Regions from separate parts of the Lactobacillus rizhaonensis genome, predicted to be linked through region 1. Evidence: riboswitches for the same ligand, from Rfam matches in the RefSeq annotation. Region 1 holds a riboswitch; the other holds the start of a gene.
What was found. A riboswitch is a leader RNA that binds a small molecule or an ion and turns the genes downstream of it on or off. The one in region 1 is predicted to bind FMN.
Positions count from the first base shown of each region.

Region 2: another riboswitch for FMN. It lies ahead of ribD (bifunctional diaminohydroxyphosphoribosylaminopyrimidine deaminase/5-amino-6-(5-phosphoribosylamino)uracil reductase RibD); the one in region 1 lies ahead of AAA915_RS01160 (ECF transporter S component).

Region 1 covers NZ_BTTV01000001.1:240,384-248,235, forward strand. Annotated here, with positions in the region: gene rpsA (30S ribosomal protein S1) at 8-1,213, opposite strand; gene cmk ((d)CMP kinase) at 1,274-1,960, opposite strand; gene AAA915_RS01155 (LysM peptidoglycan-binding domain-containing protein) at 1,999-2,475, opposite strand; gene AAA915_RS01160 (ECF transporter S component) at 2,579-3,265, opposite strand; FMN riboswitch at 3,347-3,461, opposite strand; gene AAA915_RS01165 (pseudouridine synthase) at 3,491-4,207, opposite strand; gene scpB (SMC-Scp complex subunit ScpB) at 4,210-4,818, opposite strand; gene AAA915_RS01175 (segregation and condensation protein A) at 4,808-5,545, opposite strand; gene AAA915_RS01180 (hypothetical protein) at 5,542-5,901, opposite strand; gene xerD (site-specific tyrosine recombinase XerD) at 5,911-6,810, opposite strand; gene AAA915_RS01190 (CvfB family protein) at 6,803-7,690, opposite strand.
Region 2 covers NZ_BTTV01000002.1:208,985-216,836, forward strand. Annotated here, with positions in the region: gene AAA915_RS04290 (ABC transporter ATP-binding protein) at 1-412, shown strand, start outside; gene croR (response regulator transcription factor CroR) at 591-1,277, shown strand; gene AAA915_RS04300 (sensor histidine kinase) at 1,282-2,436, shown strand; gene AAA915_RS04305 (UDP-N-acetylmuramoyl-L-alanyl-D-glutamate--2,6-diaminopimelate ligase) at 2,481-4,052, shown strand; gene AAA915_RS04310 (aspartate/glutamate racemase family protein) at 4,067-4,813, shown strand; gene AAA915_RS04315 (hypothetical protein) at 4,962-5,156, shown strand; FMN riboswitch at 5,264-5,397, shown strand; gene ribD (bifunctional diaminohydroxyphosphoribosylaminopyrimidine deaminase/5-amino-6-(5-phosphoribosylamino)uracil reductase RibD) at 5,518-6,579, shown strand; gene AAA915_RS04325 (riboflavin synthase) at 6,564-7,169, shown strand; gene ribA (GTP cyclohydrolase II) at 7,181-7,852, shown strand, end outside.

The DNA.
Region 1 (7,852 bases):
TATTAAATTAACGACGATCTTTTAATTGGTCACCTATGATGTCACCTAAAGCAAAGCCGCTGTCATCATTGTTCATATATTTTTTATTTACTGAATTACGGTTATATGAACTGTGTGAACGGTTGCCTTCATTTTCAGAATTCTTAGGCTCAGCAGCCTTCATAGAAAGTGAAATGCGACGCTCACCAGGGTCAATGTTTAAGACCTTGACTTTAACTTTTTGACCAACCTTTAAAACATCACTTGGCTTGTCAACGTGTTTATATGATATTTCAGAAACGTGAACTAAACCTTGAATACCATCAGCAACTTCAACAAAAGCACCGAAGTTAGTTAAAGATTTAACTTCGCCTTCAAACACATCGCCTTCGTGTAAGTCAGCTGTAGCTTGTTCAAAAGGAGAAGGTTCAGTTTGCTTAATTGAAAGGGAGATGCGATGTCTATCATCATCAATACCAATTACTTTAACTTTAACATCTTGACCAGCCTTTAAAACATCGCTTGGCTTATCAACATGTTTGTATGAGATCTCAGAAATGTGGACTAAACCATCAACACCACCAACATCAACAAAAGCTCCAAAATTAGTTAAGCGGGAAACCTTGCCTTCAACAACATCACCCACAACTAATTGTGATGCAACCTTGTCAAAAGCTTCTTCGCGTTCTTCTTCAATTAAATCTTTGTGAGAAAGGATTAAGCGGTTCTTACTTGGATCAATTTCAGTAATTTTAAGTTTCATAGTTTTGCCGATAAATGGCTTAAGATCGGAAACATAGCGGTTTGAAATTAATGAAGCAGGCAAAAATCCTCTAGTGCCTACATCTACTAACAAACCTCCACGAACTGAAGAAGTAACTGTACCTTCAATGGTCTTTCCGGCTTCAAAATCTTTTTGCAGTTCATCATAAGCTTCTCTTTCCTTTAAACGGGTAACTGAGAAGAAGAATTCACCATTCTCTTTATCTCCGCCGGCTTTTCTTAAAACTAAAGCTTTGAGCTTATCGCCTGGTTTAACTGCTTCACGTAGGTCAACGTTGCGATCTGAAGTGTATTCACGACGAGGAATTACACCCTCAATACCGGCATTTTCAACACCAACATCGATTTGACCTTCTTCAACGTCTAAGACTTCAACATCTACAATATCTCCGACCTCAACTCCTTGCATTTGCTTTAATGCATCTAAAAATTGATTACTGTTTTCTGACATTATTTACCTCCCAATATCATACTCTAATTCTAAATGAAAGTTTGATATTTTTCTACTGTTTTATACCCTTTTTTTATAGTTTTTTTGACTTTTTTTAATTTCAGATAAGATTGCATTAACTACCTGGTCTATAGTCATAGAAGTTGTGTCTATTTCAATAGCATCAGGTGCCTTCTTTAATGGAGAAATTTTACGATGAGAATCTTTATAATCCCTTTCCGATATGTCTTGCTCAATTTCTTCAAGAGATTGGTTAGTTTTAATTCCTCTTTCTTTAAAATCAAGCATCCTTCTTTTGGCTCGAGAATGAGCAGACGCAACTAAGAAGATTTTAACTTCAGCTTCAGGCAAAACCGTGGTCCCAATATCCCGACCATCCATTACTACATTCATTTGACCAGCCATTTGTCTTTGCAAACTGACCATTTTAGCTCTGACAGCTGCCAAAGCTGATACTTGAGAAACGTGAGCAGAAATATCAGGTGTACGTATATCTTGAGATATATCTTTTTCGCCGGCAAAAACTTTTTGTTGGCCATTTGCACTTTTCAATTTGATTTTTTCCTGATCAATGGCAGCTAATATGCCTTTTTCATCACTATAACTAAGTTTGTGTTCACGTGCTAACCAGGTAGAAGCGCGGTACATTGCTCCCGTATCAATATACGTAAAGTTCAATTTTTGAGCTATAATCTTCGCTACTGTACTTTTTCCAGCTGAAGCTGGTCCATCAATTGCTATTTGCATTCAATAAAAAAGGGACTGCAGTCCCTATCCTTTCTAAATTATTTGATACGCAGTACTTGTCCGATATCCACCTGACTGTTAGGGCCAAGTTGATTTAACTCAGCTAATTGACCAACAGAAATTTTAAAACGGCGAGCAATACTACTTAAAGAATCTCCACTTTGAACTATATATTGTTTAGTTTTTGCGTGTTTCTTTTTACGCTTAACCTTAGGTTTCTGTTCTGCTTTCGGCTTGCTCTTAGTTTTATTTTCGACAAGTTTGTTTTTTGCAGGAGAAGCTTTAATGTTTGCTTTTTTAGCAGCTTTTTTATGGGTTTTGCGTACTTCAACTATTTTATTACTTGAATTATTATTCGCTGCTAAATGATGAACTACCGGAACAAGTCCAATTAGTATCATTATAAGTAAAACAATGAGTACAATCCAACCTTTAGAAACAGAGCTATATGTTTCAACTCTTGTTTTTTGCGGACGTTTATAATGTTGATATGGTCCCTTGGGATTATTAGTCATCTTAAAAAGCCTCCTTACCTAACCTGTTTAATTTTAGCATATTTAACATTTAAGTGGATAAAAAAATCGGTCATTTAATAGACCGATTTCATAATTTTTTATTTTAGTTTTTTAAATTAAAGTTTTTCCTGACAAATGGTTTGATTGTTCTCAAAACAGTTTCAAACAGTAAGTAAACAACTGTACCATTTATTGCGCCTTTTAATAAATTAAACGGCACAATAATGCCAAAGATATAAGCACTCATTGAAGGAATGTGTAGCAATTTGCCCAAGTATACTTTCTCAGTAAATGCCAGTAAACCTGAATAACCATGAATAGTTGGCAAATTGGGTACTGTAGTTGCTGCATAAAAAGGTGTTAGAACCAGCGCATTTAAAACTGACAGAACAAAAGCCATCGCTATAATTCCAAGGACTATACCTAGGATTGGTTTTAAATGTTTTTTAGTAAAACTCTTTTCATCCTTATTGATATTTCTAGTCAAATAATAAAACGGTAAAGCAAATGAAATTGATGCTAAAAAGGCCGCAGATTGACCCACTAAACTTGGTAAAGCAAAACCTTTATATATTAAATTAATTAGCATTCTCACAAAAGCAATGAAAATGCCTGGTAACGGACCGAATAAAAAAGTACCAATAGTAATTACAACATCAGAAAAATCAAATTTTAAAAAGCTGGTGACAGGTAATGGTATTTCCAAAAGCATTAATACATATGCAATTGTTCCAATTAAAGTATAAGCTACTATATTGACTAAATTATTTCTGCCTTTTCTTTGCAAAATTCTTACCTCCAAAAAACTCGGTCTGCTGCTTCTAGCAACAGACCGAGTAAAAGTAAGCTAAAGATCTTGGCTTTTAGTTTAGTCTGTCTTCTTTCATCTAGACTATAACTATCGGTATCACAATAGATTCCACCACTTTCGTGGGTCGCGGACTCTCACCGCCGGTCGGGATTTTCACCCTGCCATGAAGACAACAAACTTATTATTTAATTTTCAAATACCATCTTAATCTACGTCTTTTAATCTGTCAACTTCCTCATGGGATAATTCGCGAAAGCTTCCGGAAATCAGAGAATCCAGGGTTAAAAAGGCATATCTTTCACGTGCTAATTTTTTGACCTGATGATGAACGGCCTTAAACATTCTTTTTACTTGATGATATTGCCCCTCATGAATAGTTAACTGTACTATTTGGCTGTTTTTTTGGCGGTCAGTTCTAATTACTTTAACTTTCGCTGGAGCACATCTATGACGATCAATTTTTACTCCGTGAGTTAGCTGACTAATTTCTGCAGGAGAAAGTACACCCGTAATTTTAGCAACATATACTTTGGCTACATTATTCCGTGGATGCATTAATAAATTTGCAAGTTCTCCATCATTAGTCATCAAGAGTAAACCCGATGTGTCATAATCTAGTCTGCCAATTGGATATAAACGGTAGGGTAATTCTTTAAAGTAGTCAACAACGGTTTTTCTGCCTTTGTCATCGCTGGCAGTTGATACCACACCACGCGGTTTATAGAAAAGATAAGTGTGCAAACTTTCCCGCTCAATTGGTTCACCGTCAACAGTAATATTACTGAATGTATCCACCTTAGTGCCTAATTTTGTAACTACATTACCATCAACTGTCACCCGACCTTCTGTAATCATTTTTTCAGCCTTGCGTCGTGAAGCAATTCCAGCTTCAGCAATTACTTTTTGTAATCGTTCTAGCACCATTATGATTCTCCTTTTTGAGTTTTAGCAATATTCTTATCTGCTTGACCCTTAGCCGCAAATAAATCGATTTCTCCTTCAGCATTTACACTATCATCTTCAAAATCTTCAATTAGAGGTAAATCGGCTAAACTTTGATAACCAAAATACTGCAAAAAATAGTCAGTGGTAACATATAGATTAGGGTGACCTGGTGCTTCTTTTTTGCCATTTATCCTTACAAGACCTCGCCAAATTAATGTTTGTAATGCACCAGATGAATTTACCCCTCTAATTTCATCAATTTCAATACGAGTAATCGGCTGCTTGTATGCGATGATTGATAATATTTCCAAAGCGGACTGACTAAGACTTTTAGTTAAATCTTTTTGAAAAAAGTTTTCAATTGTTTTGCTTACTTCCGGCCTTGTTGTTAATTTATAAGAATCGTTCAGCCGCTGTATTTGCAGACCTGAATCTGGATTTTTCTGTAATTTTTCCTGTAAGCTTTTTGTTAATTCACGCAGTGCAGGCTTGCCAATCTGCAATAGTTCACACAAATTAGTGCTTTCAATGCCATTATCACCGGCCACATACAATAGAGCCTCTAACTGTGCAATTTTAGTCATCATTGCTATCAATTCTTTCCAAGTTCAGATCACCGAATGTTCTATTTTGTGTTACCCGCAATTCTTGCTTTTTACAAAGTTCAAGCAATGCTAAAAACAGGCCAATAATGTCAGATAAAGTGTTCATTTTTTGACAGCATGCAAAAAAACTGACCTTTTTACACTTTGCCAATTCGTTTTGCAAAAAAGTACCCATTTCTTTAACAGATGTCTCTTTCACTTCAACCGAAACAATATCAGGCTGTCTGATCTTCATTCTTTGTAGCACTAAAATAAATGTATTGGCTAATTCAGTGGAAGTAATTTGTCCCAGAGGTAACGGCTGAATTTTTTTACTAAGTGGCACACTTTCCTCTTTAGCAGCCGTAATTGGAACCTTTTCGTTGCGCTTTTTAAAGTAAACCGAGATTTTTTTGAATATTGAATAGGTAATAAGCTGCTGTATAAGTTCATCTCTAGGATCTTCCTGTTCCTCATCATTTTCAGTGAAATCATTACGCGGAAGTAGAGACTGTGATTTTATGCGTAATAACAATGATGACATGACAAAGTATTCACCGGCAATTTTCAAATTAAGACTTTGCATTTGATGTAAATAAGCTAAATATTGGCTGGTAATTTGGGCTATCGGAATATCATAAATATCAATTTTCTGTACTTTAATTAAGTGCAGCAATAAATCTAAAGGGCCTTCAAAATTGGGCAATTCCAAAGTAAGATTAGCACTCATATTTTTGAGTCCTTTTTTAAATATTTAATTAGATCAATATATTCTGGAACAGCCGTAATTCTTTTTTGGGGATTACTTTGAGCCAGTTCTTGCACTGCCTTAGCCTCATATTTAGCTTTGCGAAAATCAGGAGCAAATGAAATGTAACGAATAACAACAAATTGTTTATTCGCTTGCGTGCCAATTACACCAATAAAATTAGGGTCCTTAGACCGATAAAGGTATAGACAAAATTCAGCACTATTTTTATTTAATTGAATTTCATCCTTAAGATTTGCGAGATTTTTAAAATCTGGTAAATAGGATAATAAGCCCATTGCTACTTTTTCCGTATCATTTTTACATTCAATTAACATTTAATCACCTTAAATTCGAGGATGAGTTTTCTCGTAAACTTGTATGATATGTTTTTGGGACAAATTGGTATAAATTTGTGTAGTACTAATATCCGAATGCCCTAAAATTTCTTGAACCACACGCAAATCAGCCCCATTTTCAAGTAAGTGAGTTGCGAATGTATGTCTTAAAGTATGAGGGGTAACATTTTTCTGAATACCTGCCAGCTTGCAGTAGTGCTTGATAATTTGCCAAACAGCTTGTCGAGTTAGAGAACCTCCGCGGCTGTTAAGAAAAATAAAATCCGTATTTTTTCCCACTTTTAATATCAGAGGATCACGTACTTTTTCTTTGTAACTATCAATCCAGGACAAAGCAACTTTACTAATAGGAATCAATCGTTCTTTTGAGCCTTTACCAAAAACTTTAACTAATTTCAATTCTTCATGCAAGTCTGTAAATTTAAGGTTTATTAATTCGCTCACCCTTATGCCCGTTGCGTACAACGTTTCAAGTAAAGCACGGTCTCGTAAACCCAGCTTCTTTTTAATATCAGGTTGCTTAAGTAAATCAGTAACTTCAACTGTGGTTAAAGCAACTGGTAAAGGTCGACGTTTTTTGGGTGAGTCTATTTCAAGCATAGGATTCAATTTTTGAATATTTTGTCTTACCAGCCACTGGTAAAATTTCCGCAGACTTGATATTAGACGACTAATAGAACTTGTTGCTTTCTTTTGATCACGTTGCTCAGCCAAAAAAGCATCAATATCGATTGCTTTAGTCGGCCAAGAACTTAATTTTTCCTTTTGCAAAAAATTAATGAAAGAGCTTAAATCCTGCTTGTAAGCAGTAATTGTATTAGCACTTAATCCTCGCTCAATTTGACTATACCTTAAATAGTCCTCAACTTGTTCTGTTAAATTATTCATTTTTGTCTTCTTCGGGGTCATTAAGTAATGAAATTGTTCCAGTAGTTTTATCTTCCACTATGTATTTTCCCTTCAACAAATGTCCTAATGCTCGTTTAAAAGCAGATTTTGATATGCCAAAATAGCTTTTTATATCCTCTACATCAGATTTATCATAAAAAGGTAATGTTTTATCTTTTTTTCTGCGCAAACTCATCAAAATCATCTGTGCATCATCATCTATTTCTTCAAATGATCGCGGCAGGCTGCTCAAATTTAAGCGGCCATACTGACTGACACCAACAACTCTACCCTTAAACTGTTCACCTAAACGTAATGGCCGAGCCATTTGTGACGGATGAACAAAACCTAAATAATATTCTTTAGTAATTACAAATGCCCCTACTTCACGGGCTGAATAAACAGTCCCAAAAACATCTTTATTATTCATGCCGTCGGGAAAATGAGCTGAAAGTTGTTCAAAAATATTTTCATCCGCCATTTTTGCCCAAATACGATCTTTTTCATCAGTTTCAAGATGAACTAGCAGTTGATCACCGACTTCAGGCCAGCGCTCTTTGTCATAAGGGAGATCATCCAAGGAAATCACTATATCTTTATCTGGCAAACCAATATCTACAAAAACACCTAAGTTATACTTGACTTCAGTCACTTTGCTCCAAGCATATTGATCTTCTTGAGCAAAGGGTAGAAACTGGGTCATTTCACGATTATGCTGTTTATTATCGTACAGAAATCCTTTGATTTGATCTCCCAATTTTGGCTTTTCTTCCTGAGTAATTTCCTTTCTTTTCAATTCGTAAGTCAAACCTTCGACTTGAACAAAAAAAGAATTTTCATTTTGATCTATTATTTTTCCAGTTGCAATAGTGCCTAGCATGATTATTCTCCTAAGTCTAGATATTGGATCTGATAACAAGTATATCATTTTAATGGATTAAATTGATATCAGTCAAACCAAATTAACTAATGATTTTCATTTAATTCACCAAGATTAAAAGCAAACAAAAATAGCCAGTACTAGTTACTGGCTATTTTCACA
Region 2 (7,852 bases), on a different contig from region 1:
ACTGCATAATACAATTTTATTTGTGACGCATGATATGAATGAAGCCCTGCACTTAGCTGACAGGATTGGCGTTATGAAGGATGGCAAATTATTACAAGTCGATCAGCCACAAGAAATCTTACGCCATCCGGCAAACAATTTTGTCAGGGACTTTTTTAAAGGCAGCTTAGGGAACAATTTATATGAAACACCATTAAAGCAAGCAGCCTTATTTAATGAATTTAAGCAAACTAGTTCTAATTCGCTGGCAGCAATGCCTGTAATTAATATTAATGAAAAAATTGCTGCATTACTGCTACTTTTGAGCCGTCAAAATGAGGTTGCCGTACAAAATAATAATGGAAAATATTTAGGCTTCATTGATCGCCTGTGGCTGATTAAATATTTGAACAATATTAATAGTTTAAAATAGGAAATAAGCTGGGAACTGTCCAGCTTTTTTAATAAAACGATAAAGTTATGCTTGAATATTAGTAGTTTGTTACAAAATTGACTAAAATATTAGACATAGATTCTGCTAAACTATATTTAGTGGAATAATGGAATAAAGCGAAAATAATCAATAAATAAAAAGAAGGGAAATTAGCCCTATGAAAATTTTAGTTGTTGACGATGATAAAGAAATCGTCGAGTTGTTAAGTATTTATCTTAAAAATGAAGGTTACACTCCAGTTGTTGCCTATAGCGGCAAAGAAGCAATTACCAAATTAACTACGACGCCAGATATTGCATTAATGATCTTAGATATCATGATGCCTAATATGAGCGGAATTGATGTTATCAAGGAAGTGCGCAAAGATTCTGATATCCCAATTATTATCGTATCAGCCAAAACTGGTGATATGGATAAAATTCAAGGTTTGATTACTGGAGCGGATGACTATGTTTCTAAGCCGTTTAATCCTTTGGAAGTAATGGCACGAGTTCGTTCACTTTTGCGTCGTAGCCAAAAGCAGGTTAAGGATGATGAACCAGATATTTTAGAGGTCGGACCACTGATTATTAACCGTGATTCACATGAAGTTAAGACAATTGATGGTAAAGACATTCAGTTGACTGCCCTAGAATTTGGCATTTTATATTTGCTCGCCAGTCACCCTAACCGGGTATTTTCAGCGGATGAAATTTTTGAACGAGTTTGGCAGCAGGAATCGATAGTTTCTGCTAAAACCGTTATGGTGCATGTTTCACACCTGCGTGACAAAATTCAATCGGCAACGGGTGGTGAAGATGTTATTCAGACCGTCTGGGGAGTAGGCTATAAAGTTGAGGCTTAACTAGATGAAAAAGGAAAGGGTCAAGCTGACAGCTGCGGAAAAGAGTGAGCTGTTTGCTGAAGGCGTTATAACGGTAGTTCTAGAGCTACTATTGAACCTGTCAGTGATTATTTTAATCAACTTGACAATTTTACAAGATAAAAACCTGGTTAACGGGATATATTTTTTAAAAAAGACCATTACTTTTGCTGGCGGGCGCCACTTATGGTCCTGGCAGAATACCTTTATTATTTTCATGGGTATTGGTGATTTAATCGTTCTGTACTGGCGTTTAATTCGACGCTATCATCAAATGCAGTTAAGACATGTTATTTCTGAACTGCATTATATTGCTAAGGGACATTTTGACCATACAATTTCTTTTAAAGTCAAAACTGATTTGCAAAAAGTAATTGATTCAATTAATTCGTTAGTAGACAGTACAGTAAATGCGATTAATGAAGAAAAAGCGATTGAAAAGTCAAAGGACGAACTGATTAGCAATGTTTCTCATGATATCAGAACGCCCTTAACTTCTATCATTGGCTATTTGGGTTTACTGAAATCAGGGGTGTCAAATCCAGCAGATCAACAAAGATACCTTAATATTGCATATATGAAGGCTGAACAGATGAAATCGTTGGCTCATGATTTGCTTGAGTATACCACGTTAAAATCAACTAGTACCAAATTAAATTTGTCTTCTTTACATATTTTTTCTATGTTAGAGCAAGTTGCCGCGGGCTTTGAATTCGAAGGTCAGGAAAAAGGGATAGTATTTAATATAGAAGCAAGACCTAAAAATTTAACTATTCAAGCTGATGCGGAAAAGTTGGTACGTGTTTATAATAATCTCATCACTAATGCGCTAAAGTACGGTACAGGTGCAACACAAATTAACTTAATTGCTAATTTAGTTAATAACAATGAAGTTGAGTTACGGGTAGAAAACAATGGTGCTCAAATTCCCGAAGATTCGTTGAAAAAAATATTTGAACGTTTTTACAGAGTCGAAGGCTCTCGTAATACCCAAACGGGTGGCACCGGGCTAGGTCTATCAATTACCAAAAGTATTGTTGATCTTCATCAGGGCAAAATCCGCTGTGAATCTGACAAAGATTGGACCCGTTTCATTATTTGCCTGCCTTTAAACTTAAAGAGTGAAAAAACTCCAGCATAGCTGTGGTATAATTTTGACTGAGATAATAAATAGAGGAGTATAGCATGAGTATTTCTTTAAATACCTGTATTTTAATTTTAAAAGAACACCATCTGCTTAAATCGAGTGCTGTCCAAGATACTATATCTTCTAAGATGGAATATGTGTCGTATGACTCGCGTGACGTTCATACCAATACATTATTCTTCTGTAAAGGTGCTGGTTTTCGTCCCACTTATTTGTCAATGGCAAAGGCGAATGGTGCTAATTGTTATGTAGCAGAGCAACCCTATCCGGAAGGTAAGGGAATGCATGCACTGATTGTGCGCAATGTTTCCAAAGCGATGGCGTTATTGTCTGCGGCATTTTTCCGTTTCCCGCAAGACGATTTATATTTAATAGCTATTACTGGTACTAAAGGTAAGACTACAACGGCCTACTTTTTAAAAGGGATGTTAGATCAGGTAAACGGCGGTAAAACAGCGTTAATTTCATCAGTCAACACAGTTGTGGGACCTAAAAAAGATGATACTTTTAAGTCAAGCTTGACAACGCCTGAATCACTTGATTTGTTCCGTGATATGCGAATAGCTGTAGACAACGGAATGACGCATATGGTTATGGAAGTTTCCAGCCAGGCTTATAAGAAAAACAGGGTATTTGGTCTGACCTATGACCTGGGCTTTTTCTTAAATATTACACCTGATCATATTGGACCCAATGAGCATCCCAATTTCGCTGATTATTTACATTGTAAGTTGCAGCTGCTGGTTAATGCTCGTAAATGTATTATTAACGCTCAGACTGATCATTTTCCTGAAGTTTACGCTGCGGCCATGACTACTACTGATCCAGACAGTATTTACTTGTTTGCTGACGAAAAATTTACTAATCCGGATCTGAAACAGACCATCGATTTTCGTTTTTCGACCCAAGAGCTTGATATGTCACGGACCAGGTTCCAGGTGTTATGTGTTAGCGACAAAGCCAAGCAGCTTAAAATAGCTGGTGATTACCAGTTAAAGATGTTAGGTGATTTTAACGAATCTAACGGTACCGCAGCAGTAATTGGTGCAGGACTGGCAGGAATGAATTATGACGATGCTGCTAAAGGTATCAGTCAAGTTACCGTCCCTGGAAGAATGCAAACAGAAGTTACAAAGAAGCACGGAGTAGTGGTTGTGGACTTCGCACATAATGAAGCCTCAATGATGGCTCTTATGGGCTTTATGCAACGAGAATTTAATAATCCTAAAATTATTGTCGTTGTGGGGGCACCTGGTGACAAAGGAGTTTCTCGTCGTCCCGGTTTTAGTAACAGCCTGAATGCCTACGCTGATAAAGCCTTTCTGACAACAGATGATCCTGGCTTTGAAGATCCCATGGATATAGCACAGGAAATTGATGCAGGGATCGATCATTCTAAAGTTGATGTCACAATAGAACTAGACCGTAAGAAGGCCATCCATGATGCAATCAGTATGTCCAAGCAGGGTGATGTTGTTCTGATCTGTGGTAAAGGTGAAGATAGCTATCAAAAGATCCGGGGAGTAGATACTCCTTATCCGTCTGATATTACAGTTGCACAACAGGTAATTGATGAACTTGAAGGGCAAAAAGAACATTTTAACGGTTAGAAAAGTAGGTATTAATGAAACATTTTTTTAGTATTATTGGCGGTATGGGTACCATTGCAACGGAAAGCTACGTCCGCATGATTAATCACCGTATAAAGATTACTAAAGATCAGGACTATCTGAACTATATTTTAGTTAATGATGCCCAAATTCCTGACCGCACGGCTTATATCAAAGACCATAGTCAGCCTAATTTTTTCAATGCCTTGCGTGATGATGTGCTCCAGCAAGCAATGCTAAAGCCCGATTTTTTCGTGATGCCATGTAATACTGCACATTATTTTTATGATGACTTGGCTAAACTAACTGACATTCCTTTTTTGCATATGATGCGCATTGCCGTGCATAAGTTCGTAAATGATTATCCGGAAGAAAAAAAGATTGGTTTGATTGCTACGGAAGGTTCGATTTATGACCATCTGTACGAAGACGAAATTGAACAAGTTGGCCGTGAGGTAGAACTGGGTGGTCCTGAGATTCAACCGCTGGTTACTGAGCTGATTTATTCCAACATTAAAGAAAAAGGCGTAGTTGATGGCGAACTTTATCACCGCATATTACGCACCATGCATGATCAGTATGGCTGTAATGTAATTTTACTTGGTTGTACTGAATTATCTTTAGCTCAGGAAAAGGCGCCAGAGCATCCGTATAATGTTATTGATCCGCAAGTAATTATTGCTGATGTGGCAATTGAATTAGAACTAAAAATTCGTGCAGGAATGGATCCTAAGACTGCTATAGAGAAATATATGTATTAACTAATACGTAGAATTAACACAAATTAAAATAGACTAGTAATCAATTTGAATTATTAGTCTATTTATTTTTACTAAAAAGTGTTGACAATGTTGCCACTTGGTAGTAGTGTATTAGAAAAGTAATACAGTTGAAAATGGGAGGGACAAAATGCTATATCTTTTATATATATTTATTGGCATACTGATAATATTGACTACTAATTTAGCAGTAACAGTAATTTTGAGCATTAAAGATGCTTATCGCAATCATCTTAAAGACCATTTGTCATTTGGCACTGCCTTCAAGAAATATTTTGGTAAAAATAATAATATCCCCCTTCATCTGTCTGATTGGAAATTATAAGGAATTATTTTATTTAAGTTTGAGCTTATCGTATATATAATTTTATAAAACAATAAATTGCTATTGCCGATATAGGATATCTATATTATACTGGAATAAGTTGAATACGGTTTCTTCGGGGCAGGGTGTAATTCCCTACCGACGGTGACAATTAATAATTGAAGTCCGTGACCCGCGTTTTGCGGTGGAACTAGTGTGAGTCTAGTACCGACAGTTAAAGTCTGGATGGGAGAAGAACAAACAAGATTAGACAGAAAACTCGCGTCGTTATTAAACTTCGCTGAAATCTTATTTGATGAATATAAAATAAGCCTCGTTGATTGAATCAACGAGGTTTTTTAATGCTTAGGAAGTGAAATTAGTGCAGGATAAGGATTATATGCAAATGGCAGTTCAAGAAGCATTGAAAGCTCAGGGAATGACTTGGACAAATCCTTTAGTTGGTGCAGTTTTGGTTAAAGACAATCAGGTTCTAGCGACCGGCTACCACCATCAATTTGGTAAGGAACACGCAGAAGTGAATACACTCTCACACTTAGCTGATCCCCAGCAGGCACAAGGTGCAACTTTGTATGTCACGCTAGAGCCTTGTAGCCATTACGGCAAGCAACCTCCTTGCTGCAAAAAGGTCGCTGAGGCCGGAATCAAAAAAGTTGTTATTGGTCAGGTTGATCCACATCAAATTGTAGCTGGCAAGGGTATTGAATATCTAGAAAGCCATGGGGTGCAAACTGAGATAATCGGTGGTACAGAAAATTTAAACGTTGCTTATAACTTTTTTTATCACAAAAAGAGGCCTTTTGTGACGCTTAAATATGCAATGTCCATTGATGGCAAAATTAATGCTGCAGGTAAAACGAGAACAATTTTGACTGGGGATGCAGCTCAGGTGGATGTGCAAAAGTTGCGTTTGCACAACCAAGCAATTTTAATTGGGGCAAATACTTTGCGAATAGACAATCCACTTTTAACGGTCAGAATTAAGAATTTACCCAAGCCGCCTATTCGAATAGTGCTGACTAAAGATGCTAATCAATTAGATTTTAACAGTCGCATGTTTAAGACGCTTGGTGAAATCTGGCTATTAAGTAGAAGTGAACTGACTCAAAAAGTAGCTGAAAATATTCGCTGCTTTACTGCTGCTAAATGGACACCTTCAAAAATTGTGCAGTTTTTAGCCGCACATGAAATTCAATCATTATTAGTTGAGGGCGGCAGCAATGTCCAGAGCCAGTTTGTAGCAGCGGACTTGGCTGACGAAATAGTGACATACATTGCTCCTTTAGTTTTAGGCGGTACTGCATTACCTGCTGTGTTTGGCCAGGCTTTAGCAGAAAAAAGTGATTATCAACTTTTAGACGTTAAAAAATTCAATCAAGATGTCAGAATTCGCGTGAGGAGAAAAGAATGTTTACAGGAATAATTCAAACTACGGGAACGATAACCCGTTTGGAAATTAGTGAGCAACATGCAAGACTAGGTATTTGCGCTCCTAAATTAGTGCAAAAAGATTTGCCTTTAGGGGCAAGCATTGCCGTTAATGGTATTTGTTTAACCGTTACCGCTTGGAGCGATAATGACTTTGCAGTAGACGTGATGCCGGAAACAATGAAACGGACTAATTTGGGCAATTTGCAAAAAGGTAGTTTAGTAAATTTAGAGCCTTCATTGTCTTTAAATGGTAAGCTTGATGGTCATATTGTTGCAGGTCATGTTGATACTACAGCTGAACTGGTAATAAGAAACGAAAATGAGAATTCCATAGAATTAGAATTCGCAGTACCACATAAGTATGCTCCTTTTATTGTTGAAAAAGGCTCAATTGCCATTGACGGCATTAGTTTAACCGTGACAATGGCGCAAAATGATCATTTTGGAGTGAGCTTAATACCTTATACCATACAAAATACTACTTTGGCTCACTATCAAGTGCATGACAAAGTCAATATTGAAGTGGATATGATTGGTCGGTACGCTGTCAAACAAATTCAAGCTTGGAAAAAGGAATTTTAATGGAGGAAAAAATGACAGAACAACTGAATGAAAAAATGCAAAAGGTGTTACAACATATGTTGACTGGTGGGTTGGTCATTGTGGCTGATTCGCCGCAACGTGAGTCTGAAGGGGATATGATTGGTTTGGCTGAAAAGGTAACGCCTCAAGCAGTTAATATGATGATTACTAAGGCACGCGGACTATTATGTGTGCCGATGAGTAAGGCATACGCTGACCGCTTGCAACTAAAACCAATTGAAACTGGTTCGAACGATACTTTTGGCACGGCTTTTACCCTTAGTGTTGACTCCACTGAAACCACTACGGGAATTTCAGCTTTTGACCGTGCTAAAACTATTAAAAAATTGGCTGATCCTAATAGCCAGTGGGCTGACTTTTATCATCCAGGTCATGTTTTTCCTTTGGTAGCTAAAGAAGGCGGTGTACTAGAACGGACAGGTCATACTGAAGCTGCTTTGGATCTAGCTAGATTGGCAGGAGTTGCACCTGTAGGCTTTATTTGCGAGTGCATTAAAAAAGACGGAACGATGGCCAGACGTAAAGACCTAAAGGCTTTAGCAGAAGGACTTGGTATTCCTTATTTGACCATTGAAGAGTTAATTGCATACCGCAAGAATCAGGCAAACAAAGATTTGGGGATTGAATCCTTTACCAAGGTTGACTTTCCGACTAAATACGGT